Regions from separate parts of the Arthrobacter sp. fls2-241-R2A-172 genome, predicted to be linked through region 2. Evidence: riboswitches for the same ligand, from Rfam matches in the RefSeq annotation. Region 2 holds a riboswitch; each other region holds the start of a gene.

Region 1 (9,633 bases), on a different contig from region 2:
CACCGATCTTGAGTTCGGCGACCCCGTGGACGCCATCAACCGGGTGGCTGCGAAGATCAAGGCCGAAAAGCTGGCGGACCTTATCATCGTCGAAAACCATGACGGCGCCGCTTCCGGTACCCCCGAGGGCGCCACGTTGGAACAGGAAGTTGCCGCGGGCGGCCCGTTCGCCAAGCTCGTCAACGAAACCACCCCTGACGTAGCTGCCATCTACACCGGGCACACCCACAAGGAGTACGCCTGGGACGCGCCCGTACTTGACGCCAACCGCCAACCCACCGGCAAGACCCGCCCGATCGTGCAGACCGGCAACTACGGCGAGAACGTGGGCAGCGTAACGCTCACCGTCGACACGGCAACCAAGTCCGTCACCGCCTACAAGGCAGCAGTCGTGGACAGGACCACCGAAACCGCTGAAAGCCTCGTCGCGGCCTACCCGCGGGCGGCCGCAGTGAAAACCATCGTGGATAAGGCCCTGGCCCAGGCTGCTGAAATCGGCAACCAGGCCGTGGGTGCCGTGACCGCCGATATCACCACAGCATTCACCCCGGACCCTGCCGGAGGCGCCCCCAAGCGGGACGACCGCGCCAGCGAATCCACGCTGGGCAACCTGGTAGCGGACTCCCTGGTGGACACGCTCAAGGCGCCCGAACTCGGCGCGGCGGAAATCGGCGTCGTCAACCCCGGCGGCCTGCGCAACGAGCTGTACTACGCGCCGGATGGCACCATCACCTACGCCGAGGCCAACGCGGTCCTGCCGTTCGTGAACAACCTGTGGACCACGTCCCTGACGGGTGCACAGTTCAAAACGCTCCTGGAGCAGCAGTGGCAGACCAACCCGGACGGTACCGTACCAAGCCGCCCGTACCAGCAGCTGGGGGTGTCCAAGAACGTCAACTACACCTACGATGCTGCCCGTCCTGCGGGTGACCGGATTACCGGCATCTGGGTCAATGGCGCTGTGATCGACCCCGCAAAGCAGTACAGGATCGGTACCTTCAGCTTCCTGGCAACCGGCGGTGACAACTTCCGGGTCTTCAAGGAGGGCAGCAACACGAAAGACACCGGCCTGGTGGACCGTGACGCCTGGATCAAGTACCTTCAGGCGCACAACCCCGTCTCGCCGGACTTCGCGCGCCGCTCAGTTGCTGTGGCAAACTCCACCGCAGCCGAGGTCAAGGCTGGCGAATCCATCACGCTGGCGGTCTCCAAGCTGAACCTGACCTCCATCGGCAGCCCTGCGAACACCTTGCTGAAAGCGGTCTTTATCGACGCCAAGGGCGCCTCCGTGGCACTCGGGGACGTCCCGGTATCCGCCGGCGCGGCGACCGTCAACGTGAAGGTGCCCGCTGCAGCGGCCGCAGGTACCGGCACCCTGGTGCTGACCGCCGTCGAGTCCGGAACGGTGGTGAAGGCCCTGGTCAAGGTGGCAACGAGCGGACCCAACCCGCCGCAGTGCACCCCGCCCACCAAGCCGTCCAAGTGGTACGACATTGTGGGATGGCTGCGGTACGGCATCGAATGGTTGCAGTACCAGAAATGCCTTAGAGGCTAAGCGCCCCGTAGCATGCCCCCAAGAGACAGGCCCCTCACGATTGGTTCGTGAGGGGCCTGTCTTGTGGTTACTTGTTTGCCGGCTCCGGGTCCTGGACCCTGGCAGCATCGCTGCGCAGCTCGGCCTGGAAAGCGGCGTACCGGGCCAGGTGGGCCGGACGGCGTCGGAGTACCGCCCAAGCGACCCCCAAAATCACGAACCACAGGGGCGTTGCGAGCAACGCCGCGAGCGTGTCCGGCTGGGTGGTCAGCGCCCACAGCACGAAGGCAAAGAATGCGAACACCACCCACACCATGGCCACTCCACCCGGCATCTTGAACGCCGAAGACTCGTGAAGGTGGGGACGGCGCTTCCGGAACGCCAGGTAGCTGGCCAGGATGATCGACCACACGAAGACGAAGCAGACGGCAGACACGGTGGTCACCATGTCGAACGCCTTGCCGACGTCCTGGCCGGCGTACATGAGCACGACGCCGGACAGCAACAGGACGCAGGACAGAAACAGTGCGTTGCGGGGTACTTTGCGTCCGGAGAGCGCGCCGAAGACCTTGGGGGCATCGCCTTCCTGGGCCAGGCCGAACACCATGCGGGACGTGGAGTAGATCCCGGAGTTGGCTGAGGACATGGCGGACGTGAGGACCACCAGGTTGACGATCGTGGCTGCTGCGCCCAGGCCGGCCAGGGAGAACATGGCAATGAACGGGCTGTGACCGGCAGCGAACTGGGTCCACGGGGTGACGGACATCAGGATGATCAGGGCGCCCACGTAGAAGAGGAGCACGCGGATGGGAATCGAGTTGATGGCCTTGGGCAGGTTCTTTTCCGGGTCCTTGGCCTCGGCCGCAGTAGTGCCCACGAGTTCGATGCCTACGAAAGCGAAGACCGCTATCTGGAATCCGGCGACGAAGCCCATGAATTCGTTCGGGAAGAAGCCTCCATGGCTCCAGAGGTTGGTGAAGCTGGCGGGGCCGGCGTCGGACTGGAAGCCACTGAAAATCATGAACAGGCCAACAATGATCAAGGCCGCGATGGCGACGATCTTGATGAGAGCGAACCAGAACTCGGTTTCGCCGAATGCCTTCACCGTTGCCAGGTTCAGTAGCAGGAGGATGCCGATGGTAATGAGACCCGGCACCCAGAGGGGAAGGGAAGGCCACAGCTCCTGCGAATAGCCTGCGATAGCGATGACGTCCGCGATCCCCGTGATGACCCAGCAGAACCAGTATGTCCAGCCGGTGAAGAAGCCGGCCCAGGGGCCCAGGAGGTCAGCTGCGAAGTCGCTGAAGGATTTGTAGTTCAGGTTGCTGAGCAGCAATTCGCCCATGGCACGCATGACGAAGAACAGCATGAAGCCGATGATCATGTACACGAAGATGACGGACGGGCCGGCGGCGGAGATGGTCTTGCCGGAGCCCATGAAGAGGCCGGTTCCAATGGCTCCGCCGATGGCGATGAGCTGGATGTGGCGGTTGGTGAGTTGCCGCTCAAGATGCGGGGAATCGGTACCGGTTGAAGGTGGGCGCTGAATCGTCAAAGGAACTCCATCGTTCAGGCGGCACGGGGTGCCACAAGATTCGGGTTCCTCCCCGCTCTGTAGATGGACCTGAGAGTTTCCGCAGGCGTGGGCCTGCTTGCACCTTCGGTGAGCCCGGCGTTCCGGACTGCTTTCCAGAGTTGCCTCGCCGCGGCGGTACATGGGCCTGAGAGATTCCTGGGGAGGGTTTGCTCCTACGGCGCCTGTGGTGATGTACCGGCAGGGCTCTCCCGCCGCGGATCAAAAGCGCGCACCACCAGTCGGTGATGCAGCTCACACACTAACGAAGGCCGGGCGGCACTGCAACCCTGAGTCCTCAGCGGGCCAGAATGCTACGCGCAATCTCGTCGGCGTCCCGCAGGGTCCGCTGTCCGCTGGCATAGGCCTGCCCGGTTCGGGGCCGGGCCTCCGCCGCGATGGCCGTGCCCCACTGTGAGGCAGACAACTGTAGGCCCAGCACGTAAAGGTTCTCGGTGACCGCCCCGTTCGCCGCCAAGGGCCGGTACGGATGTGGCACGACGTCCAGACCCGTGGTCTGCATCGGGGTACCTTCGACGCTCATCATGATCTTGGTTCGGACCAACCCGTCAGCCATGAGCTGCTCCAGCAGCGGTGACATATTGATGCCCACCCTGTTGGCAGGCGACATCGCCTCGATCAGGGTCCGGGCTTCCACCGGCGCGTCGCGCACCCATGGCGAAACCGCACGGAACAGTTTCGCGCTCCGGTCCACACTGAACTTCGGGTCCGGGCCAACAAAACTTACGACGCCGGCACGCGCCAGGGCGGCCAGCTGCTCCGAACGCAGCGCGGGCGCCCCACTGGCCAGCCCTTCGACGAAGGATTCGAACCAGCCCCGAAGCCCTGCCAACCAGGATTCGTCCGTGATGCCACCATCAGCCACCACGGATTTCAGGATCGCGCGGCCGGTGTGGAGTGCTCCGATGGCCATCTTCACAGGGTCCGATTCGCCCAAAGCCGATCGGCGCGCGTCATCATCAAGGTATGCCGTGATGGCCGCGTCCAGCTCCCGCCTGGACGCAAAAGTACGCCCTGCCAGCGGCGCGGCTAGCCCGCGAAGATTCAGCCGACGGGACGCGACGACGTGCTTTTCCACGAGATCGCCCACGTCGTTCTCCCACTTCGCTGTGGTGTGCGCGTGCGGTTGGAGTGCGTCCTCGAGGTCCGCCAGGAACTGCGCGGGGTCCTTGATCGCAGTGGGTTGTGAGCGGGCCAGCGTTGAGTAATACGCCCACAGCGCATCACGGTGCAGCAGCGGCCAAAGATCGTGGTCGAAACCGGGCTGGATTCCGGCCGCGCGAAACCGGTCCACGGCGTCTTCGGTCAGGTAGCGCATGGTGATGCTGCTGGGGTAGTAACCCGCCAGCCCCGCCTTGGCCCGGTAAGGGGTGCCCCGCCGGGAGGCAGCAATAATCCTGGGTTCCCGGCCCGATGCCCGATACTCCAACACCCCTGCCCCCGGAGAACCGGCCTCGACGAACTTCCCGCCGCGGCCCTCCGTCAGCTGTCCCATGACGTCGAAGAAGTTCAATCCCATTCCGCGGATCAGCACCGGCTCGTTATCCGGCACCGCCTCCCACTCAACGTCGGCGGGTGGCGCCGGCGGAAAATAGAGCAGTCCTTGCTCCTCCGCCGCGCTCTTGAAAGACCTTTGCTCGGGATTCAGCCGGGACTCGATATGACCTAACGCGAGGACCACGGAGCCGACGGTGAGGGTGGCACCGTTGGCGAGTTCGACGTCGAACGCGTTTTTTGTTCCGTCCTTCACCGGTCGCGCCGCGACGGCGGAGGTCTCATGGAACGTGACCTTGACGCCGTCGGGCAGCCGCTCGAGCAAGCCATCCAGGGTCTGGCGCAAGTACCGCCCATACAGGGCACGGCTGGGGAAGTCATGCGATTCGAGGGTGGCAAGCTCCGCCTTTTCGGCGTCGTCCAGTCCCAAGCCATCACGACGCCGGGCCTCGCGCCACTTGTCGAACGAACCACCGGCCAGCGGAGGAGCGAGCTCAGGGTCCTCCGGGATGAGCGTCGGATAAAACGACTGGGTGTTCATCAGGTAGAGCCGGGACTGCCCCGGCTGCCACACGTGGCCCGAACCCGCGGGGAAAGGATCCACCACGTCGATGTGCAGGGTGGCCCCCGACGCGCGCACAGCATGACCCCCGGCAGCCCAATTCGCGAGCAACCGCTCAAGGACGCTGGTGCCCCGGGGGCCAGCCCCCAGCAGGGCAACACGGTTGGTTTCGGATTTAGCCACGCTCAAGCCTAACTTCTGCGTGACTTGCTTACTGTTGAAAAGTGTTGCTTGGATGGGGCAATGACCACCACAGAAGCTGATCAGACGCCACTTCCCGGGAACGAGGCTGCGCCAGGCCGTCCCCGCCACGCCGCTGAGGTTGCGCCTGAACCCACGGATGAAAACATCTGGCTCGAAGACATCCATGGCGAAGAGCAGCTTGCATGGGTCCGGGAACAGAACGCGCGAACCGAAGAATTGCTTGAGGACGCTGAATACTCCGCCGTCGAAGCCGGAATCCTTGAGGTCCTGGACTCAACGGACCGCATTGCCATGGTCTCCAAGCGCGGCGGGTTCTACTACAACTTCTGGAAAGACCAGGAACACCCCAAGGGTCTCTGGCGCCGCACCACATGGGATAGCTACCTCACCGACGCTCCTGAATGGGACGTCCTCCTGGACGTTGATGCGCTGGCTGCAGCGGAGGGCGTCGAATGGGTCTTCCATGGGGCCGGTTTCCTCCGCCCTGCGGACGGAAACGAGTACCGGCTGGCCATGGTGTCGCTGTCCCCGGACGGCGGCGACGCGGACCGCCACCGCGAGTTCGACGTCGAATCGCGCACCTTCGTTGAGGGCGGCTTCGACCTCCCCACCGCCAAGGGCAGCGTCAGCTGGCTCGATGCCGATACCCTGCTGGTCTCCAGCACCGCGGACGGGCTCCCGGCCACGACCTCCTCGTACGCCCGGACCGGCGTCAAACTCCGCCGCGGGGAGGCCTTGGCCGATGCTGAACGGCTTTTCGAAATCCCCGAAGACCACATGCTGGCCATGGTGAGCCACGATTCCACCCCCGGCTTTGAGCGGACCTTTGCCGTTGACTACATCGACTTCTACAACCGCAGCACGTGGGTGCTGCGGGACGGATCCTGGGTGGCCATCGATGTACCAACCGACGTGAACATCAGCGCCCACCGCGACTGGCTGCTGTTCCGCCCCCAGAAGGACTGGGACGTTGATGGCACTGTTTACCCGGCAGGGTCCTTGCTCGGGGCTGCCTTCGAGGACTACCTGGCGGGCACACGTTCCTTGACGGTGCTGTTTGCGCCGGACGAGCACACATCCCTGCAATCCTGGAGCTGGACGCGGGACTACCTCCTGCTGAACCTCCTCCGCGATGTCTCCTCGGAGATCCGGGTGTTGAATCCGGCAGTCCTCGACTCCCATGGAGCGTGGGCTTCAACGCCGCTGGACGCCTGCCCTCCGCTGCACGACGTGAACGCCTACGCCGTGGACGACGAAGACCCAGGCTCCGCCGGCAACGACTTCTGGCTCGTGGCCACCGGTTTCACCACGCCCACCACCCTGACCCGTGGAACGCTCTCCCCTGCCTCGTCCCAAGGCGAGGACGGCGGCGTGGTGAGCGAGCACTCGGTAGTGAAGCGGTCGCCGTCGTTCTTCAACGAAGCGGACTATGAAGTCCAGCAACACTTCGCCGTCTCGGCGGACGGAACCAAGGTCCCCTACTTCCAGGTCGCCTCCAAGGACCTGGTCCTGGACGGCCAGAACCCCACCCAGCTCTCCGGCTACGGCGGGTTCGAGATTTCCCGTACACCCGCATACAGCGGCACGATTGGGCGCGCCTGGCTGGAACGGCGGACATTTGGAGCCCCCTCCGACGACGGAGCTGCCGCGCACTCGCGTGGCGGCGTCTACGTAGTGGCCAACATCCGTGGCGGCGGCGAATACGGACCCTCCTGGCACCGCGCCGCGCTCCAGGAGAACCGGCACCGCGCCTATGAGGACTTCGCCGCGGTCGCGAAAGACCTCATCTCCCGCGGCGTCACCAGTCGACGCCGGCTGGGCTGCGTAGGTGGTTCCAACGGTGGGCTGCTGGTGGGAAACATGCTCACCCAGTATCCAGAACTGTTCGGCGCTGTCTCCTGCGGCGTTCCGCTCCTGGACATGCGCCGCTACACCAAGCTGTCCGCCGGCTACTCCTGGATTGCCGAGTATGGCGACCCCGACGTGCCTGGACAGTGGGAGTTCATCCGCACGTTCTCGCCGTATCACCTCCTCCACGACGGCGTGGAATATCCCGAAACCTTCATCTGGACTGCCACGTCCGACGATCGGGTGGGACCCGTCCAAGCCCGCAAGATGGCCGCCCGCATGCAGGCCATGGGTATCCCGAACGTCTGGTTCCACGAGGCCTTGGAGGGCGGCCACGCGGGAGCATCGGACAACCGGCAGGCTGCCGCGCTGCAGGCACGGAGCAACCATTTCCTGTGGCGTTCGCTGGCCGGGAGCAACTGACCAACAACTGGTTTTGCGCTGGAGTGCAGGTTCTGCGTATCCTTGGTGGGCTAGCAATAGCAAAGGGAGACGTGCCAGAGCGGCCGAATGGGCTTCACTGCTAATGAAGTGTGGGGCACAACTCCACCGGGGGTTCAAATCCCCCCGTCTCCGCGAATTGGTCCCGGTTTTCGAACCGGGACCTTTTGCGTTTAACCCCGCTTCGCTCCCCCACTCACTTCGGCGCCCGCGTGCCGGTGCAAGGCCAGGCTGTCCACCGTGCTGATCAGCATCAGGACGGCCATGGCAATGAACGCCCCCTTATATGCCGCTACCTGGTCACCGCCCAGGAGATGCGTCGCTTCGAACAGCCGCAGGAACAAAGCTCCCACCGCGATGCCGGCCGCGGCAGCCAACTGAACCAGCGTCGCGGAGATCGCGTTGGCCGAGGGCAGCTGTTCCGGGACGATGTCCGCGTACTGCACCGAGGCGTACGCCGAGAATCCGATGGAGCGGAAAGCTCCGCTGAAGAGCAGCAAAGCGAAGATCACGGGCTCGGGAGTTTGGGCATCCAGGAACGCGCACAACGCAAACGTTACGGCGGAAGCGAACGAAGCGAAGACGAGCACCGGCTTGAACCCGAAGCGCCTGATCAAGGGCGTGGTGGCCGGCTTGATTCCGATGTTGCCAACGAAAACGGCGGCGACCATCACACCGGCTTTGAGGGGGTCCCAGCCAAAGCCATCCTGGAACATCAGCGGCAGCAGAAACGGCACCGAACTGATGGTCAGCCGGTAAATGAAACCGCCCGTGGAGGTCGCCCTGAACGTCCTGGTCCGGAACACTCCGAGGTTGAACAGGGGAACGTCGGCTTTCCGCATCCACCAGACAGCACCCGCGAGTGACAGCAGCCCTGCGGCGACCACCATGACGGCGATCGCGTTGGATGCGTGGCCGCCCAATGTTTCCAAACCCACCACCAAGGCACCCACACCCAGGGTGGTCAGCAGGAGCCCAAACCAGTCAAGGCGGCGCTTGGAGTCGAACTGGGTCCGGGGCACCAGCCTGAGCGCAGCAATGAACGCCGCCAGGCCAAGGGGCACATTGATGATGAAGATCCAGTGCCAGGACAGGAAGGTAGTGAGCGCGCCACCGACCATCGGAGCCAGTACAGGGGCGAGCAGTCCGGGCCACACCAAATAGGCGGTGGCCCGGAGGAGCTCGGATTTGGGAGTCCCGCGCAACACCACCAGGGTGCCAACGGGCACCATCATGGCCCCGCCCATGCCCTGGGCCACCCTGCTGAGGGTAAGCATGGACAGGTCTGTGCTCACGGCGCACAGCAGGGAGGCGACGGTGAACACCGAGATGGCGAGGCAGAAGATCCGGCGGGCACCGAACCGTTCAGCCAGCCAACTGCTGAGCGGGATTCCCATCGCAACCGTCACCAGGTATGCGGTCATGGTGATGTTGATGTCGGCCGGTGCCACGCGGAAATCGGAGGCGATGCTGGGGATTGCTGTGGTGAGGATGGTGCCGTCGAGGAACTCCATGAAGAACGTTGCAGCCACCAACAGGGCCAGGCGCGGCCGCCAGCTGGTTTCGCCGGGGGTGTCGACTTCTGTGTTGCTGGGGTTTGTGCTCATGGCTCCGGTCCAGGATCTGGCTGTGGGCCCGTGACAGGCCGCTGGCGTGTTGGCTCGATCCTATAGAGGCACAGTGGGAGCGATCACAACATGACGTTCTTTACCCCGCCTTCCTATCCCGCTTGCGCCAAGGCCAGGGGTAGAACGGCTCCCACACCGGCTTGGCGCAAGGCCAAGGCCGAAACTGTCATGGTCCAGCGGCTGTCGATAAGGTCGTCCACCAGCAGCACTGGCTGGCCTCCAGTACCAGCCAGGGCCTGGGCAAGGTCCGGGCCCACAACAAGCCGGTCCCAGACGCCGGCAAGCCTGTAGGCGCTGTTGCCTCCTCGGGCGCCGGTGGGCCCACCGT
Region 2 (9,633 bases):
GTCGCGGAGGAAGTCGTTGCGGTCGTAGACGGGGCCGCGGATCCCCACGTGCATCGACTTGTCCTCCACCAGGAGGCCCTCCTCAAAAGCGCGCCGGAAGATGGTCCCGTGTGTGATGGGCTGGTCGAAGTACGTGTCCCAGGTGTCCAGGTGGGCGTCAAAGTGCAGCAACGCAACCGGGCCGTGGACCTTGTTCAAAGCCCGAAGCATGGGCAATGCGATGGTGTGGTCGCCGCCGATGGAGATGAGTCGTTTCTCCTCGCTGATCAGGGGCAGAGCCTGCTCCTCGATCTCACGCACAGCGCGGGTGATGTCGTAGGGAGTGCAGGCGATGTCGCCGGCATCCACTACCTGTGCCTCGTACACGGGCTCGACGTCGAGTTCCGGGTGGTAGCCAGGGCGCAGGAGCCGCGAGGCCTCGCGGACTGCGGCCGGACCGAAGCGGGCGCCGGGGCGGAAAGAGGTTCCGCCGTCGAACGGAACACCGACGATGGCGATGTCGTAATCCGGGACGCGGTCGATCTGGGGGAGCCGGGCGAAGGTGCCCAGGCCTGCGTAACGGGGAACTTTGGTTGCATCCACGGGGCCAATGGGCTGGTGCGTTGTCATGGCTGGATCCTTCAGGTAGCTGGGGCGCTCGCCGTTGAGCGGGAAGTGCATACCTCAATTCTTCGTGACGCGGATCACTCCGCATAGCGGTACATTGACTACAAATGGTCGAAGCGTTTAGACAAACGTCTAAGCGCCGCGCGGCGACTGCCATGCGCAAGGGAAGGGAGGGCCCGGAACGGCAATCACAGTGGCAGAACTCGTGGCTGAGCCGCAGCTCGGACTGACGCTCCTGGCCGGCGCCTCCGGACAAGACAACCGCATCACCTGGGCTCATACCTCCGACCTCCCCAGGCTGTGGGAATGGGTCACGGGCGGCGAACTCATGATGACCAACGGGTTGTCCATCCCGTCCGATCCGGCGGGACAGGTTGCGCTCGCCGAGGCCCTGGTGGATGCAGGTGCCAGCGCTCTGGCAATCGGGGAAAAGATGCACGCGCCACCGCTGACGGCCGAGTTCCTGGCGGCCTGCGAACAGTTGCCCCTGCCCCTGCTCAACATTCCCTACCCCCTGCCCTTCATCGCGATTGCCCGGTCGGTTGCAGAGTCCTCGCTGCTCGAAGAATCGCGTCGGCTTCGGCAAACCGCGCGGGTCTATGACCTGCTGCGGACCGCTGGCGCCTCCGAGGACCACTGGCAGAGCCTGGTCCTGAGGTTGGCCACGGAGCTGGATTCGGAACTTTTCGTGGTGGACCGCCGCTGCCTGCATCCATGGCATCCGGAGGGCCATCCGCTGCCCGGCTTCCTTGTGGAGGAATGGTCGCCGCACCCGGGCCAGGTGTCCGTTGCAGGCAAGAACTTCCAGTGGCACCGGATCCGTGGCCGGCACGTGCTGACCATGGACATTCCCACCCACGCGAATGCGCTCCTGGTTGTGCTGCCCAACAGCGAACCGCACCCGGACGCCGTCGTACTCCTCCACGCCGCGACCGTGCTGGGACTGCAGCTCTCACGGATTGTCTTGTCGCTGGAAAGCCGCCACCGGCTGGCCGGTGAGTTCCTGCTGCAGGCCACGGATGGGCGGCTCGGGGTGGCGGAAATGGAAAGCCGGATGGTCTCGTTTGGCATACCGGCCGCGGACTTCCTGATGGTCGCCATGGCCGCGGGCAACGCGACGGAACCGCACGACGACCGGCTGGCCGGCGTCCACATCGACCTGTGGCGGCACGGGGTTGCGTCGGCGTCCTTGAAGCGGAACAACCGGCTCCATGTGGTGGTCCCGGCGGATGTGTCCGATGAGGTCCTGGTGCATTGCAGCGGCGTTGGCAGCGTGATCGGGATCAGCACGCCCGCTGCTGTGGCCGGAATCCAACGGGCGCTGCAGGAGTCGCTGTGGGCCTTGGGTTCGGCACGCGCCAACAGGCTGGAATTGGCCCGATACGCGCAGGGACCGTCGTGGCTTGGGTTGACCGGATTCGAGGAAGGGACGGCGTTGGTGCGCCGCTTGCTGGGCCCGGTTTTCGACTATGAGCAGAGACAGGACGGCGATCTGATCCTGACCCTGAGGACATATTTGGATTCTCAACGTTCCTGGCAAAAGACGGCTGCGACGCTGTTCGCGCACCGGCAGACCATCATCTACCGGATCCGGAAAATCGGTGAGTTGACGGGGCTGGACATGGGCGAAACGTCCACGGTTGCGCAGTTGTGGTTCGCACTGCAGATCCACGAAGCGATGCATCAGTAGCCACAGCTTGCTTGCGCTTTTTCAAAACAACCCGCTATGGTGTGAAGCGTGTCACTCACGTGATGCAACGCTTTTGATCTGCGGCGGGAGAGTCCTGCCGGTACATCCAGTCAGGCGCCGTAGGAGCAAATCCTCCCCAGGAATCTCTCAGGCCCATGTACCGCCGCGGTTAGGCAACTCTGGAAAGCAGTCCGGGAAACCGGGCTCACCGACGGTGCAAGCAGGCAACCATTCCTGCGGAATCTCTCAGGTCCAATACAGAGCGGGGAGGAACCCACATCATCGTGGCGCTCAGCAGGCGCCTGAATCATGGAGTTCCTCTTGACTGTTCAATCAACCCCCACCGCGTTCGCGGACCGGCATATCGGCGCCCGCCGCCAGGCCGATGTTGACACCATGCTCAAGGCCATCGGCCTTGACTCTGTCGACGGCATGGTGGACATTGCTGTCCCAGATTCCATCCGCCAGGACACTGCGCTGAAGTTGCAGGACGCCCTCACCGAGGTGCAGGTCCTCACTGAGCTGCGCAAGCTGGCTTCCAAGAACAAAACCGCCGTGCAGATGATCGGCCAGGGCTACTACGACACCGTGACGCCGCCCGTCATCCGCCGCAACATCCTCGAATCCCCGGCTTGGTACACGGCCTACACCCCGTACCAGCCGGAAATTTCCCAGGGCCGCCTCGAAGCGCTGCTCAACTTCCAGACCATGGTCCAGGACCTCACGGGACTTCCCGTGGCCAACGCCTCGCTGCTGGACGAAGCTACCGCCGTTGCCGAGGCAGTGCTGCTCATGCGCAGGGCGAACAAGGCTGTGAAGGACGGCAAGACCGTCCTGGACGCCGACCTCCTCCCGCAGACCATCGCAATCGTGAAGGGCCGCGCCGAGGCGCTGGGTTTTGAGGTCGAGATCGCGGACCTCTCTGCCGGCCTGCCCGACGGCGACATCAACGGTATCGTCCTGCAGCAGCCGGGCGTTTCGGGCCGCGTTTTCAACCATGCCCCGGTGATCGCCGAAGCCAAGGAACGTGGCGCCTTGGTCACTGTCGCGGCCGATCTGCTGGCGCTCACCCTCATCACGCCCCCGGGCGAGCAAGGTGCCGATGTCGCCGTCGGAACCGCGCAGCGTTTCGGTGTCCCGCTGTTCTTCGGCGGCCCGCACGCCGCGTACATGGCCGTCCGCGAAGGCATGGAGCGCACGCTTCCGGGCCGCATCGTCGGCGTCTCCAAGGACAACGCGGGCGTCCCCGCCTACCGCCTGGCCCTCCAGACCCGCGAGCAGCACATCCGCCGCGAAAAGGCCACGTCCAACATCTGTACAGCCCAGGCATTGCTGGCCATCGTGGCCTCGATGTACGCCGTCTACCACGGCCCGGAAGGCCTGAAGTCGATCGCCGAAACCGTTCACGGCCATGCACGAACGCTGGCGACGGCGCTGAAGGCGGCTGGCCGCGAACTCGTGACCGAGTCCTTCTTCGACACCCTCACGGTCCGCGTCCCCGGCAAGGCTGACAAAGTCATCGCCGCCGCCGAAGCCCGCGGCATCAACCTGAGGTTCATCGACGCCGACACCGTGGGCGTCTCGATTGATGAAACCACGACGCCGGAGGTCCTCTCCGCCGTTGCCGTCGCCTTCGGTGCCGGTCCGGTGAAGGACGCGGCGGGCTTCGAGCTGCCCTCGGACGTGGTCCGGACCAGCGATTTCCTGCAGCACCCGGTGTTCAACACGCACCGTTCCGAGACGCAGCTGTTGCGCTATATCCGCAAGCTGTCCGACCGGGACCTCGCACTGGACCGCACCATGATCCCGCTGGGTTCGTGCACCATGAAGCTCAACGCCACGGCAGAGATGGAAGCCATCTCCTGGCCCGAGTTCGCCTCCATCCACCCCTTCGCACCGGACCACCAGACGGCCGGCTGGCGCGAACTCATCGAGGACCTGGAAGCCGACCTCACGGAGATCACCGGCTACGACCAAGTGTCCATCCAGCCGAACGCCGGTTCGCAGGGTGAGCTCGCGGGCCTGCTGGCGATCCGCGGCTACCACCTGTCCCGGGGCGACGAGCAGCGCACCGTTTGCTTGATCCCCGCTTCCGCCCACGGCACCAACGCTGCGTCCGCGGTGCTGGCCGGCATGAAAGTGGTTGTGGTCGCGACCGCCGCTGACGGCACCATCGACCACGCGGACCTGACCGCCAAGATCGAAGCCAACAAGGACGTCCTGTCCTGCATCATGATCACCTACCCGTCCACGCACGGTGTCTACGACGCCGACGTCGTTGAGGTGTGCGACGCCGTTCACCAGGCCGGTGGTCAGGTGTACGTCGATGGCGCGAACCTCAATGCCCTGGTTGGCCTTGCCCAGCCGGGCAAGTTCGGCGGCGACGTCTCCCACCTGAACCTGCACAAGACCTTCTGCATCCCGCACGGTGGCGGCGGTCCCGGTGTTGGACCCGTTGCTGCGAAAGCCCACTTGGCCCCGTTCATGCCCGGCGATGCCAACAAGGCCGCCCACGAACCGGGTCATGGCGTGGCGATTTCCGCTTCGCGGTATGGATCCGCAGGTGTCTTGCCGATCTCCTGGGCCTACGTGAAGCTCATGGGTGGCCAGGGCCTCACCGAAGCCACCAAGTCGGCACTGCTGGCCGCGAACTACGTTGCTTCCCGGTTGGATGAGCACTTCCCGGTTCTCTACACCGGTGAAGGCGGCCTGGTTGCGCACGAATGCATCCTGGACCTCCGCGAGCTGACGGCACGCACGGGTGTTACTGCTGAAGACGTGGCCAAGCGCCTGATCGACTTCGGTTTCCACGCCCCCACCTTGGCCTTCCCGGTTGCTGGGACCCTGATGGTGGAACCGACCGAGTCCGAGGACCTGGCCGAAATCGACCGTTTCATCGAAGCCATGATCACCATCCGTGCCGAGATCGAGCAGGTGGCCAGCGGTGATTTCACTGTCGAGGAGTCGCCGCTGCGCAACGCGCCGCACACCGCTGCCGCCGTCGTGAATTCCGACTGGGACCGCTCCTACCCGCGCGAGCAGGCCGCCTTCCCCGTCCACCACCTCAAGCAGGACAAGTACTTCCCGCCAGTGGGCCGCATCGACGGCGCAGCCGGCGACCGCAACCTGGTGTGCTCCTGCCCTCCGATCGAATCATTCGAGAACTAAAGGATCCCGATCATGACTGAGAACTACACGGCTCTGTACGAGCAACACAAAAAGGCGGGCGCCTCCTTCACCGACTTCGGTGGCTGGCAGATGCCGCTGAAATACGAGTCCGAGCTCGCCGAGCACCACGCAGTCCGCAACGCCGCTGGCCTGTTCGACCTCTCCCACATGGGCGAAGTCTGGGTCACCGGGCCGGAGGCTGCGGCGTTCCTGGACAACGCGCTGGTGGGCAAGTTGTCCGCGATCGCGGTGGGGAAGGCCAAGTATTCGCTCATCTGCGACACCGACGGCGGCATCATCGACGACCTCATCACGTACCGGCGCCCCTCGCCCGAAGAAGGCGTGGACCGGTACCTGGTGGTTCCCAACGCGGGCAACGCCAAGATCGTCGCGCAGGCACTTCGCGAACGTGCAGCCGGTTTTGACGTTTCCGTGGAGGACGCCTCCGCCGAAACTTCACTGATTGCCGTGCAGGGACCCAACGCCGAGGGCATCCTGCTGAAACTGGTCCCCGGTGAGCAGCACGCGCTGGTCACGGAGCTGAAGTATTACGCGGCCGTTGAGGTTTCGATCAACGGGCAGGACCTGCTGCTGGCACGCACCGGGTACACCGGCGAAGACGGCTTCGAGATCTATGTCCCGAACGTCGACGCTGCCGTACTGTGGGAAGCCCTCCTTGAAGCCGGTGAAGGCCAGGGTCTCATCCCGGCAGGGCTCGCCGCCCGCGACTCCCTGCGCCTCGAAGCCGGAATGCCCCTGTACGGGAACGAGCTCTCCCGCCATGTGAATCCCTACGCCGCCGGACTGGGACCCGTGGTTTCCCTGGCCAAGGAGGGTGATTTCGTGGGCAAGGAAGCACTCGCCGCGATCAAGGCTGCGGGTGTCGGATCCGCTCTCGGCCAGAAGCTCGTGGGGCTCAAGGGTGCCGGCCGTCGTGCCGCCCGTGGGCACTACTCGGTCCTCAAGGACGGTTCCCTGATCGGTGAGGTGACCTCGGGGCAGCCCAGCCCGACGCTCGGTTACCCGGTCGCTTTGGCGTATGTCGACGTCGAACATTCCGTCGTTGGCACTGTGGTCGACGTCGATCTCCGCGGCAAGGCCGAGCAGTTTGAAGTCGTGCAGCTGCCCTTTTACAAGCGTCAAAAGTAACTCCCAGAGAGAAGGAACCGGAATGAGCAAGGTAGTTTCTGAATTGAAATACTCGGCTGAGCACGAGTGGGTTGCCGCCGATGGTGGCGGGCCGGTAGGCATTGGGATCTCCGCCGTCGCTGCGGACGCACTGGGCGACATCGTCTACGTTGACCTGCCCGAGGTCGGTTCCACTGTGACCGCAGGCGAAACCTGTGGCGAAGTTGAGTCCACCAAGTCGGTCTCCGACCTGTACTCGCCCGTCACCGGCGAGGTCACCGAAATCAACGACGCCGTTGTTTCCGACCCCGCCCTTATCAACAACGATCCCTACGGTGCAGGTTGGCTGTTCAAGGTGGCCGCCACCGAGGAAGGGCCGCTTATGTCGGCCGAGGAATACGCTGCAACGAACGGTGGAGAACTGTGAACCCTGTAACTGTCACTGAATACCAGCAGGTTGTATCGGCGTCGTTGGATGCCCAGCTGTCCGAGCTGGACCCTGAGATTGCGGTAAGGATCGACGCCGAACTGGGTCGCCAGCGTGACGGCCTGGAAATGATCGCCTCCGAGAACCACACGGCCGTAGCCGTGATGCAGGCCCAGGGCTCGGTGCTGACCAACAAGTACGCCGAGGGCTACCCTGGCAAGCGTTACTACGGTGGCTGCGAGCACGTCGACGTGATCGAGCAGCTCGCGACCGACCGCATCAAGTCTCTGTTCGGCGCCGAGTTCGCGAACGTTCAGCCGCACTCCGGCGCGCAGGCCAACGCTTCGGTAATGCACGCGCTCATCAAGCCGGGCGACACCATCATGGGCCTGAACCTCGCCCACGGTGGCCACCTGACGCACGGCATGCGCATCAACTTCTCCGGCAAGCTCTACAACGTGGTCCCCTACGGCGTACGCGAGGACACCCACACTGTGGACATGGCCGAGGTGGAACGCCTGGCCCAGGAGCACAAACCGGCACTGATCGTGGCCGGCTGGTCCGCGTATGCGCGGCAGCTGGACTTCGCCGAGTTCCGTCGGATCGCCGACTCCGTTGGCGCGTACCTGATGGTGGACATGGCCCACTTCGCTGGCCTGGTGGCCGCTGGACTGCACCCCTCGCCGGTCCCGCACGCCCACGTCACCACCTCCACCACGCATAAGACCCTCGCCGGTCCGCGCGGCGGAATCATCCTGTCCAACGACGCCGACATCGCCAAGAAGATCAACTCTGCCGTGTTCCCGGGCCAGCAGGGCGGCCCGCTGGAGCACGTCATCGCGGGCAAGGCTGTTGCGTTCAAGATCGCTGCCTCGGAGGAATTCCGTGAGCGTCAGGAACGCGTTCTGGCCGGTTCCCGGATCCTCGCCGAGCGCCTGGTCCAGGACGACGTTGCCGCCAAGGGCATCTCCGTGGTGTCCGGTGGAACCGATGTGCACCTGGTGCTGGTGGACCTGCGCAACTGCGAGCTCGATGGCCAGCAGGCCGAAGACCGCCTCGCCGCGATCGACATCACCGTCAACCGCAACGCAGTTCCCTTCGACCCGCGCCCGCCCATGGTCACCTCCGGACTGCGGATCGGAACCCCGGCGCTGGCAACGCGCGGATTCGGGGAAGCTGCGTTCCGGGAAGTTGCCGACATCATCGCCGAAGCGCTCATGGCCGACGCCGATGCGGACCTTTCGGGGTTGCGTCACCGCGTCGATGTCCTCGCGAAGGCGCACCCGCTGTACCCGGGCACGGCGAACCTGGCCTGAGCCTCGCGGGTCCCGTGGGGTGCCGACATCCTCCGCGTGCTCGGTCGCGAAAACGCCCGCTGGGCGGACGTGACGCTCCCTTGGACGCACGCTTCCGGATGCCGCCGCCCCAAAGGGCCCATGGTCTAGGCACCGGTTTGGGGGCCGGACAAGCGGGTTCGTTTGTTTGGAAAATGGGTCCACCTGCCGGGGGTGGGCTCGTGATGATCTCCCGGGTGTGGCATTTGCTGGGAACGAATGCCACACATCACTACCGGGTTTGGGGGTTCGCACTGGGACCTCCACGGGGGCCGGGCCGGCCTTGGCTCGGGATTTGGTCCGGCCCCACCTCCTTGTTTGTCTTCTTCTCCTCCCTGAAAGGGATCACGGCTATGGCTGTTGGTGTTTTCGATTTGTTCTCCGTGGGCATTGGTCCGTCGAGTTCGCATACGGTGGGCCCGATGCGTGCCGGGGCGGTGTTCGCCCGGGAACTTCGTGAATCCGGCGTGCTGTCTTCTGTTGCAGGGTTGCGCGTTGATCTCTACGGCTCCTTGGCTGCCACGGGCAAGGGGCATGGCACCTTCACTGCGACCCTGTTGGGGCTTGAGGGTTTTGAGCCGGAGTTGATCCTTCCCGATGAGGTGGAGGCACGGTTGGCGTCGATCGCTGAGACCGGCAAGCTGAACCTGGCTGGTGGTGTGCTGCTGGATTATGCGGTGGAGGATATGGTTCTTCATCCGTTGACGGTGTTGCCGCGGCATACGAATGGGATGCGGTTTGCCGTGTCCGATGCCGGGGGCAATGTGCTGAAGGAAGCGACGTTCTTTTCGGTCGGTGGTGGGTTCATTGTCCGTGAGGGCGAGGAGAACGCGGCTCAGGCTGAGTTGGAGGAGTCCAAGAAGGAGTTGCCGTTGCCGTTCAGGACGGCGGCGGAGTTGTTGGGCAGGTGCGCGTCCAAGGGGTTGGGGATCAGCGACATCATGTTCATCAATGAGCGGGCGTCCCGGTCGGAGGAGGAGATCCGGGAGGGTTTGCTGCATATCTGGCAGGTGATGGAGGCCTGTGTTGAGACCTCGTTGAAGCGTGAGGGTGTGTTGCCGGGTGGTTTGAAGGTGAAGCGTCGTGCACCGGACTGGTTGGAGCGGCTCCTGAAGGAGGACAAGGACCGGAACGATCCGAAGTACTGGCAGGAGTGGGTGAACCTGATCGCGTTGGCGGTCAATGAGGAGAACGCTTCGGGCGGCCGGGTGGTGACGGCTCCGACCAATGGTGCTGCGGGCATTATTCCGGCGGTGTTGTATTACGCGTTGAATTACGCC
Region 3 (9,633 bases), on a different contig from region 2:
TTCGCGCTCCGCCCTTCGGACCGCATTGCGGGCCCGGGACGAAATACTCCGCAGGACTTCGTTCGCCGGGGCGGAGATGTCCAACAACGCCGTGGAATCGTTGGACTGGATATTCGGAGCCTTGACCAGGCCAGACGCCTTCAGCTTCGCGACCACCTCAGGTGACTCCACGACGTCGGGCTCGATCTTAATGCTGAAGACGTTCAGCTTCTGTTCCTTGGCCAACGCCGCCACCGCCCTGAGCATGGGCTCGATCTCGTCCGCCGAGGCAGCATCCGGTCCCTTGATCAGGTACCAGAGCCGGCCGAGAACGGGGAACTTCTTCTCCAGCAGCAGGTTGTAGCTGGCGTACCCGGCGGTTTCCACCACCACGCGGCGGACCAGCCAGCCGTTGCCGTCCTTTACTGCGGCGTAGGCGTCCGACTGCAGCATGTTGCCGCCGTTCGGATTGGCCGTGACGTGCTTGTCCCAGTTATCGGTTTCCTCGGCGGTGGCAAAGCGGGCAGTAAATTCTCGCAAGGTGGCCGTGTCCAATCTCAGGGTTTTGGTGCAGTGTTCAAAGGCATGCGGACATGCAGCTCCAAGTCTATCGGGCCGGGAAAAATCTTCCGGTTCGCCCTAAAGCCTGATCTGATCCGCGCTTTCCAACTTAATGGCCTTCGGCGCCTTTCCGAGCTCTCGCTGGCCGCTGGCCAGACGATCTGCGTTCACCAACCGGCTGAGGCTGAGCCCGGTCAGATCCGCAATCTCCCCAATGGGCACCTGGAACGTCCGGAACGGCCCCAACGGCGGCGGTTCGCCTTCCAGGAGCCGCTGGTCGATGGCCCGTTTCAGCTCTACTTTGCCCAGGAGCGGCGACTGGTCCAGGACGAATCCCGCGGCCGCCAGTTTGGCATCACTGGTCCATGCAGCGATCTTCCAGAATTTCCGTGGAACCTGCACGCCCCTGTACGGGGGGTCGTCGTCGAGAAGAACCGGCCCCGTGAAGACGCTGAGCTTGGCATCGTAGGCATCAGCGTGTTCCAGGACATGGTCCTCCAGCCCCACCCACAGTTCCTTGCCTTGGTTGAAGTCATCAACCTGCGGCGCAGCATTGGTGAACACGAAGGTGTCCTGGTTGGCCTTTTTGGCGGTGGCAGGATCTCCCCACACCGGGTCCAGACGCCGCACCAGATGCCCGCGGTCAAACGCGTTGTTCTTGTAGACGTCCGGACCGGCCTGCTGCTCCCGGGGAATCCGGTCATCGAAATGCCAGGTACCTTCACGGGCCAGCGGGTTCAGCTCCTTGCCGTTGATATTGACCCCCACGATCGCCGCGAGCTTCCGGGAAACCCGGAAACGCACGGAGAAGTGGATGTAGTCCAAAAGAGTCGTCGTCGCCGACGGACTGGGCAGCTCAAGGCGTGCCCGCAAAAAATCCCTGTCGTATCCCCCGCTCATGGATACAGCATGGCACTAGGCACCGACAGTAAACAGACTCAGCATTCGACGACGTTGACGGCGAGGCCGCCCATCGCTGTTTCTTTGTATTTGTGGGACATGTCCTTGCCCGTTTCACGCATGGTCACGATCACCTCGTCCAACGAGACCCGGTGCGTACCGTCACCCCACAACGCCATCTTCGCCGCGTTGATCGCCTTCGCCGCAGCGATCGCGTTCCGCTCGATACACGGGATCTGCACCAACCCGCCAATCGGATCACACGTCAACCCCAGGTTATGTTCCATCGCGATCTCCGCCGCGTTCTCCACCTGACCCGGGGAACCACCCATCACCTCAGCCAAACCCGCAGCAGCCATCGACGACGCCGACCCGACCTCACCCTGACAACCCACCTCAGCACCCGAAATAGACGCCTGCTCCTTGTACAACACACCCACCGCACCGGCAGCGAGCAGGAACTTCACCACCACATCGTCCTTATCAGCCTGGGTCGCTTTATCCATGCCCGGCGCGTAATTCAACGCGTAATACAACACCGCCGGAATGATCCCCGCCGCACCATTGGTCGGAGCCGTCACCACCCGCCCACCGGAGGCGTTCTCCTCATTGACCGCCAACGCGATCAGGTTCACCCACTCCTGCCGGTACTTCGGATCGTTCCGGTCCTTGTCCTCCTTCAGGAGCCGCTCCAACCAATCCGGCGCACGACGACGGACCTTCAACCCACCCGGCAACACGCCCTCACGCTGCAAACTGGTTTCAACACAAGCCTCCATCACAGCCCAGATATGCAGCAGACCCTCCCGGATCTCCTCCTCGGACCGGGACGCCCGCTCATTAATGAACATGATGTCGCTGATCCCCAAACCCTTGGACGCGCACCGGCCCAACAACTCCGCCGCCGTCCGGAACGGCAACGGCAACTCCTTCTTGGACTCCTCCAACTCCGCCTGAGCCGCGTTCTCCTCGCCCTCCCGGACAATGAACCCACCACCGACCGAGAAAAACGTCGCCTCCTTCAGCACGTTCCCCTCGGCATCGGAGACAGCAAACTTCATCCCGTTCGTATGCCGCGGCAACACCGTCAAGGGATGCAAAACCATGTCCTCCACCGCATACGGCAACAGAACCTCACCAGCCAGGTTGAGCTTCCCCGTCTCCGCAATCGACGCCAACCGTGCCTCCACCTCATCGGGAAGGATCAACTCCGGCTCAAAACCCTCAAGCCCCAACAGGGTCGCAGTGAACGTCCCATGCCCACGACCGGTCGCCGCCAACGACCCATACAGGTCCACCCGCAACGACGCCACCGAATCAAGGACGCCAGCGTCCTTCAACTCAGAAGCGAACACCGCCCCGGCACGCATCGGGCCCACCGTATGCGAACTCGACGGACCAATGCCTACAGAGAACAGATCGAAAACACCAACAGCCATAGCCGTGATTCCTTCATAAAAACTTGAGATGTCCCGGCAGATGGTCCTGCCGGATGGCCGCTCCCGCTTGTGGCGGAAGTCAACCGAAGCACGACGCCGGATGGCCCCCAAAGGCGGCAACCCGGCGTCGCAATTTTTCAGTTACTGGTTACCACGCTACGCCCATGGAGCTCGCGTGGCGGGATACCTAGGACAGGTCTCCGCCATTCTTGGAGGCGTATTCCTCGGCGGAAAGCAGCGGACCGTCGGCCTCGGCGGCCACCTTGAACAGCCAGCCTGCACCGTAGGGATCATTGTTGATCAGTGCGGGGTCGGAAACAACGGCGTCGTTGATTTCGGTGACCTCGCCGGTGACGGGCGAGTACAGGTCGGAGACCGACTTGGTGGACTCAACTTCGCCACAGGTCTCGCCTGCGGTCACAGTGGAACCGACCTCGGGCAGGTCAACATAGACAATGTCGCCCAGTGCGTCGGTGGCAACCTCGGAGATACCAACAGACACCGAGTTCCCTTCGCCGCGGGAAACCCACTCGTGTTCGTCGGAGTACTGAAGTTCGGGCGCTACTTTGGGCATTCTGTTTCCTAACGTGTGGTGAATGAAAAACTGGCTACTTTTGGCGCTTGTAGAACGGCAAGGCAACGACCTCGAAAGGCTCGGCCTTGCCGCGCAGGTCGATGTCCAGCGCGGTTCCAACCTCGGCAAACTCGACGTCGACATACGCCAACGCTACCGGGTAGCCGAGCGTCGGGCTGGGCTGGCCGGAGGTCACTTCGCCAACAACCGCTCCGTCCTTCAGGACCGGGTAGTGGCTGCGTCCGGCGCGGCGCCCCAGGCCCTTGAGGCCAACGAGCTTGCGGCCGGTAGTGGACCCGGCCCCGTCCGCCTTCAGGGCAGCCAGGGCTTCCTTGCCCACGAAGTCGCCTTCCTTGGACAGCGCAACCACGGGCCCAAGTCCTGCGGCGAAGGGGTTGCCCTCACGGGAAAGTTCGTTGCCGTAGAGGGGCATGCCCGCTTCGAGCCGGAGGGAGTCGCGGGATGCGAGGCCGGCGGGGATGAGCTCGCCGTCATCCGCGACTGCGGCAATGGCCTGCCACAGGGCTGCGGCGGATTCATTGGGCACGAAGATCTCGAAGCCGTCCTCGCCCGTGTAGCCGGTGCGGGCCAGGAGCAGGTCCTGGCCGCTGCCGGCCACCAGGAACGTGACCTCGACGGCGGCGTAATACTTCAGTTCCGTGACCAGGGAGTGCTGCTCGGCAGGCACGAGCCGCAGCAGGATCGATTCCGCAAGGGGACCCTGGACGGCGATGAGTGAGGTCTCGGCGGAGGCGTCCTGAACCACAACGTCGAATCCGGCGGCCCGTTCGGCAAGGGCGTCAGCCACTACCTTCGCGTTGCCCGCGTTGGGGACTACGAGGAACTTGTCCTCACCTTCTTCGGGTGAGGGGCGACGGTAGGTGATGAGGTCATCGATGATGCCGCCGTCTTCCTGGCAGATCAGCGAGTACTTGGCCTTGCCGTCGGCCATGGCGGAGATTTTGCCTACCAGGGAGTAGTCCAGGAACGCAGCAGCTTCCGGCCCGGTGACCCAGACTTCGCCCATGTGGGAGAGGTCGAACAGGCCTGCGGATTTGCGGACGGCGTGGTGCTCAGCCAGCTCCGAGGAGTACTTGAGCGGCATTTGCCAGCCACCGAAGTCGGTGAAGGAGGCGCCGAGTTTCTTGTGCTCTTCGTAGAGGGCCGTGTAGTTCTCAGTCATTTTCCGGAACCCCCTAGTTCTCGAAGTCTTCGATGGGCGGGCAGGAGCAGACCAGGTTGCGGTCTCCGGCTGCGCCGTCGATGCGGCCAACGGGCGGGAAGTACTTGTCCTGCTTCAGGTGGTGGACCGGGAAGGCAGCCTGCTCACGCGGGTAGGCGCGGTCCCAGTCGGAACTTACGACGGCGGCTGCCGTGTGGGGCGCGCGGCGAAGCGGGGAGTCCTGCACGGAGAAGTCACCGGCAGCGACCTGGTCGATTTCCTTGCGGATGGTGATCATGGCTTCGATGAAGCGATCGATCTCCACGAGGTCTTCGGACTCGGTGGGCTCCACCATCAAGGTCCCTGCAACCGGGAAGGCGAGCGTGGGGGCGTGGAAGCCGAAGTCAATGAGGCGCTTGGCCACATCTTCAGCGGTGACGCCGGTCTTGGCCGTCAGTTCCCGCAGGTCCAAGATGCACTCGTGTGCCACGAGTCCACCTTCGCCGGTGTAGAGCACCGGGAAGTGGTCGTTGAGGCGGGACGCGATGTAGTTCGCAGCGAGCAGCGCGGACTTGGTTGCTTCGGTGAGGCCCTGGCCACCCATGAGCTTCACATATGCCCAGGAGATCGGCAGGACACCGGCGGAACCAAAGCGGGATGCGGAAATCGGAACGTCGTTGCCTTCGGTCCAGGAAGCCGCATCGCCCGGCATGAACGGTGCCAGGTGTGCCTTGGCGGCAACCGGACCAACGCCGGGACCGCCACCGCCATGCGGGATGCAGAAGGTCTTGTGCAGGTTCAGGTGCGAGACGTCGCCACCGAACTTGCCCGGCTGGGCAAGGCCAACAAGGGCGTTGAGGTTGGCACCGTCGATGTAGACCTGCCCGCCGGCTTCGTGGATGGCGTCGCAGACTTCGCGGACGTCGGCATCGTAGACACCGTGCGTGGACGGGTAGGTGATCATGATTGCCGAGAGGGCGTCGCGGTTGGCCTCGATCTTGGCCTTGAGGTCTACGTGGTCGATGGTGCCATCCGGCGCGGTGGCAACGACCACCACCTTCATGCCCGCCAGGACGGCAGAGGCAGCGTTGGTGCCGTGGGCGGAAGCCGGGATGAGGCAGACGTTGCGCTGCTCGTCACCGTTGGAGTGGTGGTAGCCGCGGATCGCGAGGAGCCCGGCGAGTTCACCCTGGGAACCGGCGTTCGGCTGGATGGAGACCTGGTCGTAGCCGGTGATCTCGGTCAGCTGTGCCTCGAGGTCGGTGATGAGCTCACGCCAGCCTTCTGTCTGGGAGTCCGGCGCGAACGGGTGGATGGAAGCGAACTCCGGCCAGGAGATAGCTTCCATTTCGGCCGTGGCGTTGAGCTTCATGGTGCACGAACCCAGCGGGATCATGGTGCGGTCCAGCGCGAGGTCCCGGTCGGACAGCTTGCGGATGTAACGCAGGAGCTGGGTTTCGGAGCGGTGGGTGTTGAACACCGGGTGCTGCATGAAGTCGCTGGTGCGCTCAACGGAGGATTCCAGCGCGAAGCCTTCAACGGCTTCAGTTACCGAAGCGCCGAAGACGCTTGCGACGTCGGCGACAATCGCCGTCGTCGTTGTTTCATCCACTGAGATGCCAACCGTGTCGGCGTCGACGCCGCGCAGGTTGATGCCCTTGGCCTCAGCTGCGGCCACCAGCTCGGCGGCCTTGCCCGGGACGCGGACCGTGATGGTGTCGAAGAACGAGCCGTGGAGGACCTCGACGTCGGCAGCCTTCAGGGATGCGGCCAGGGTCCGGGCGTGGTCGTGGGCGGTCTCCGCGATTGCCTTCAGTCCCTCGGGGCCGTGGTAAACCGCGTACATGGAGGCCACAATCGCCAGGAGTGCCTGGGCTGTACAGATGTTGGACGTAGCCTTCTCGCGGCGGATGTGCTGCTCGCGGGTCTGCAGCGCCAAGCGGTAGGCGGGGACACCGGCGTCGTCCTTGGAAACGCCTACCAGGCGGCCGGGCATGGAGCGCTCCAGGCCCTTCTGGACGGCCATGTACGCGGCGTGCGGGCCGCCGAAGAACAGCGGCACGCCCAGGCGCTGGGCGGAACCAACAGCGATGTCGGCGCCCTGCTCGCCCGGAGGGGTGATGAGCGTGAGGGACAGGAGGTCGGCGGCGACCGTGACCAGCGCGCCGCGCTCTTTGGCTTCAGCAATGACGGCGGAGTGATCGAACACGCGGCCGGAAACGCCGGGCTGCTGGAGGACGACGCCGTTGATGGCACCTTCCGGAAGACCGGCGCTCAGGTCGGCTACCTCAACTTCGAAGCCGAGCGCTTCCGCGCGGCCCTTCACGATCGCAATGGTCTGCGGGAGGCAGTCGGCGTCGAGGACAGTCTTGCCGTCCTGGGCGGACTTGTTCTTGTTGGCGCGGCGCATCATCAGCACGGCTTCGGCCACAGCCGTTGCTTCATCCAGGAGGGAAGCGTTGGCGATGGGCAGGCCCACCAGGTCCTGGACCATGGTCTGGAAGTTGAGGAGCGCTTCGAGGCGGCCCTGGGAGATTTCCGGCTGGTACGGGGTGTAGGCGGTGTACCAGGCCGGGGACTCGAGGATGTTGCGGCGGATCACCGGCGGCGTGACGGTGTCGTAGTAGCCCTGGCCGATCATTTGCACGGCGGTCTTGTTCTTGGAGGCGAGCTTGCGGAGCTCGGCAAGGACTTCGACTTCGCTCAGGGCGTTCTGCAGGGTGAGGGCGACGTCCTGGCGGATGTCGTTGGGGACGGCGGTGTCGACCAACGCGTCAACGGTGTCGTAGCCCACGGACTTGAGCATGGTCTCAATGTCGGCCTGGCGGCGGGCGCCAATATGCCGATCAACGAAGGTGGTGGAGGCAGAACTAACCGTCACGAAGGAACTCCATTACTTGGGCGGCGTTTGGGTACGCCACAGTGGCTGGGTTCCTCCCCGCTCTGTATTGGACCTGAGAGTTTCCGCGTTGTTGGAACAACATCGCTTGCACCGTCGGTGAGCACAGCACTCTTTCACCCTTCGGTGGTCAGAGCGCCTGCTGCTTTCCAGAGTTGCCTTGCCGCGGCGGTGCGTGGGCCTGAGAGATTCCTGGGGAGGGTTTGCTCCTACGGCGCCTGCATCACGTGCTTGCAGGACTCTCCCGCCGCAGATCATAGGCAATGTTCAGTTATAACGCGGCCCGATTTCAGGCAGGCCACAAGGGTTAATTGTCCTACGTGTGGCGCGTCGCCGCAAATGGGATGATGCGCTACTTCCGCAGCCGCTCCAGCACTCCGAGCAGGATTTTGACGTCGGCTTCCCGGCCGCCGTCGCTAGCCTCCTGGCCGCCCTCGAACATTGCGTTGAAATACAGTCCGTCGCCCATGTAGCTAACGGCCTTCGCTACCTCGGGTCCGACATCCTTGGCCAGGACATCAAGCCACTGCTTTTGGATTCCGGCAAACCTGCGACGCGTTTCTTCGTGGGCAACCTCGGCCAGCCGGGTAGCAGCGACGAAAGCGCGGTCCATCGGCGTCCCGGCCCACAATGACGTCCGGATGAAGTAGGCAGCGGCACCGTCCGGCGCGGCCCTCATCTGCTCAATGTCCTGTACTGCCAGTTGGTCCAGGCGTTCCAGGAGGGCGCTGATCAGCGACTCCTTGTTGGGGAAGTGGTACAGCAACCCGCCCTTCGAGACGCCGGCACGCTTGGCAACTGCGTCGAGCGTGGCGGCCCGCTCCCCCACCTCTATAAGGAGGGATTCGTAGGCATCCAGGACGGCGTCCCGGGCAACTGGTTTTCGTGGCATGAGTACATCATTCCCTAAAGGCTTGCTGGGGTTTAATTTGAAACTATACCGTCTGGACGGTACAGTAAAGACATGTTCTCGCCGTCCTCCACCCAAGCTCCCAGTTCAGCTCGTCCCGTCATGGGCCCTGCACCGTGGCGCGACTGGACGGCCCTGGCACTCCTGATGTTCCCGGTACTGCTGGTGGCCGTCGACAACACCGCGCTCACCTTTGCCCTGCCCGAGATCGCCCGATCCCTCGATGTCGGTGGCGTGCAACTGCTCTGGATCGTTGACGCCTACCCCTTGGTCCTGGCCGCACTCCTCGTCTCCATGGGCAACCTCGGCGACAGGATCGGCCGACGGCGGCTGCTTCTGATCGGCAGCACGGGCTTTGCTGCGGTTTCGGCTGCTACTGCGTTCGCGCCCTCAGCAGAATGGCTGATTGGCGGACGCGCCGCCCTTGGCGTTTTCGGCGCCATGCTGATGCCCTCAACGCTTTCCCTGATCCGGAACATCTTCACCGACCCCAACCGCCGCCGGCTCGCTATTGCCGTGTGGGCGGCCGGGTTCTCAGGCGGTGCTGCCCTCGGGCCGATCTTCGGCGGTTGGCTGGTGGAACACTTCTGGTGGGGTGCCGTCTTCCTGGTGGCAGCCTTCCTGCTGCTGCCGCTGCTCGCCTTCGGAAAGGTCCTGATCCCCGAGTCCAAAGACGCGAACCCGGGCCGCGTGGATGTCCCCAGCATCGCTTTGTCCATCTTGACCATGGCTCCGTTTGTCTACGGCATCAAAGAATTCGCAGTGCACGGCTTTGGGGCATCAGCCGCGGCGTTCATGCTTTTCGGTCTGGTGATGGGTGTCCTCTTCGTCCGACGCCAGCAGAGGATCGACAGCCCGATGCTGGATGTCAGCCTGTTCAAGAACAAGGTATTCAGTACGGCAATCGTTGCCAACGTACTTTCCCTCTTCTCCATGACCGGCTTCATCTACTTCTTCGCCCAGCACCTGCAATTGGTTGAGGGCCAGTCCCCCATGGAGGCGGGTATCGCAATGATCCCGGCCCTCCTGGCAACAGTCATCGCCGGACTGCTGGTGGTGCCCCTGGTCAAAAAGGTCCGGCCCGGTTTTGTGGTGGCCGGAGGGTTGACGCTCAGTGCCGTTGGCTACCTCGTGGCTGTTGTGGGCGACCACGGCAGCGGCCCCGTGTTCCTCCTGTCAGCCCTCACAGTTCTTGCTGTTGGCGTGGGT

The links. A riboswitch is a leader RNA that binds a small molecule or an ion and turns the genes downstream of it on or off. The one in region 2 is predicted to bind glycine.
Region 1: another riboswitch for glycine. It lies ahead of cycA (D-serine/D-alanine/glycine transporter); the one in region 2 lies ahead of gcvP (aminomethyl-transferring glycine dehydrogenase).
Region 3: another riboswitch for glycine. It lies ahead of gcvP (aminomethyl-transferring glycine dehydrogenase); the one in region 2 lies ahead of gcvP (aminomethyl-transferring glycine dehydrogenase).

What each region holds. Positions count from the first base shown of each region.
Region 1 covers NZ_JARVTB010000001.1:521,361-530,993, reverse strand. The annotation lists gene QRM57_RS02485 (ExeM/NucH family extracellular endonuclease) at 1-1,555, shown strand, start outside; gene cycA (D-serine/D-alanine/glycine transporter) at 1,623-3,089, opposite strand; glycine riboswitch at 3,234-3,332, opposite strand; gene QRM57_RS02475 (FAD/NAD(P)-binding protein) at 3,406-5,367, opposite strand; gene QRM57_RS02470 (prolyl oligopeptidase family serine peptidase) at 5,428-7,659, shown strand; tRNA gene QRM57_RS02465 (tRNA-Ser) at 7,725-7,812, shown strand; gene QRM57_RS02460 (MFS transporter) at 7,851-9,284, opposite strand; gene QRM57_RS02455 (RecQ family ATP-dependent DNA helicase) at 9,398-9,633, opposite strand, start outside.
Region 2 covers NZ_JARVTB010000012.1:187,020-196,652, forward strand. The annotation lists gene speB (agmatinase) at 1-609, opposite strand, end outside; gene QRM57_RS17155 (PucR family transcriptional regulator) at 800-2,296, shown strand; glycine riboswitch at 2,371-2,469, shown strand; gene gcvP (aminomethyl-transferring glycine dehydrogenase) at 2,618-5,464, shown strand; gene gcvT (glycine cleavage system aminomethyltransferase GcvT) at 5,477-6,613, shown strand; gene gcvH (glycine cleavage system protein GcvH) at 6,636-7,019, shown strand; gene glyA (serine hydroxymethyltransferase) at 7,016-8,335, shown strand; gene QRM57_RS17180 (L-serine ammonia-lyase) at 8,707-9,633, shown strand, end outside.
Region 3 covers NZ_JARVTB010000003.1:86,509-96,141, reverse strand. The annotation lists gene QRM57_RS06005 (lipid II:glycine glycyltransferase FemX) at 1-534, opposite strand, end outside; gene QRM57_RS06000 (DNA/RNA non-specific endonuclease) at 619-1,440, opposite strand; gene QRM57_RS05995 (L-serine ammonia-lyase) at 1,479-2,879, opposite strand; gene gcvH (glycine cleavage system protein GcvH) at 3,067-3,453, opposite strand; gene gcvT (glycine cleavage system aminomethyltransferase GcvT) at 3,488-4,636, opposite strand; gene gcvP (aminomethyl-transferring glycine dehydrogenase) at 4,650-7,496, opposite strand; glycine riboswitch at 7,549-7,672, opposite strand; glycine riboswitch at 7,674-7,771, opposite strand; gene QRM57_RS05975 (TetR/AcrR family transcriptional regulator) at 7,867-8,406, opposite strand; gene QRM57_RS05970 (MFS transporter) at 8,479-9,633, shown strand, end outside.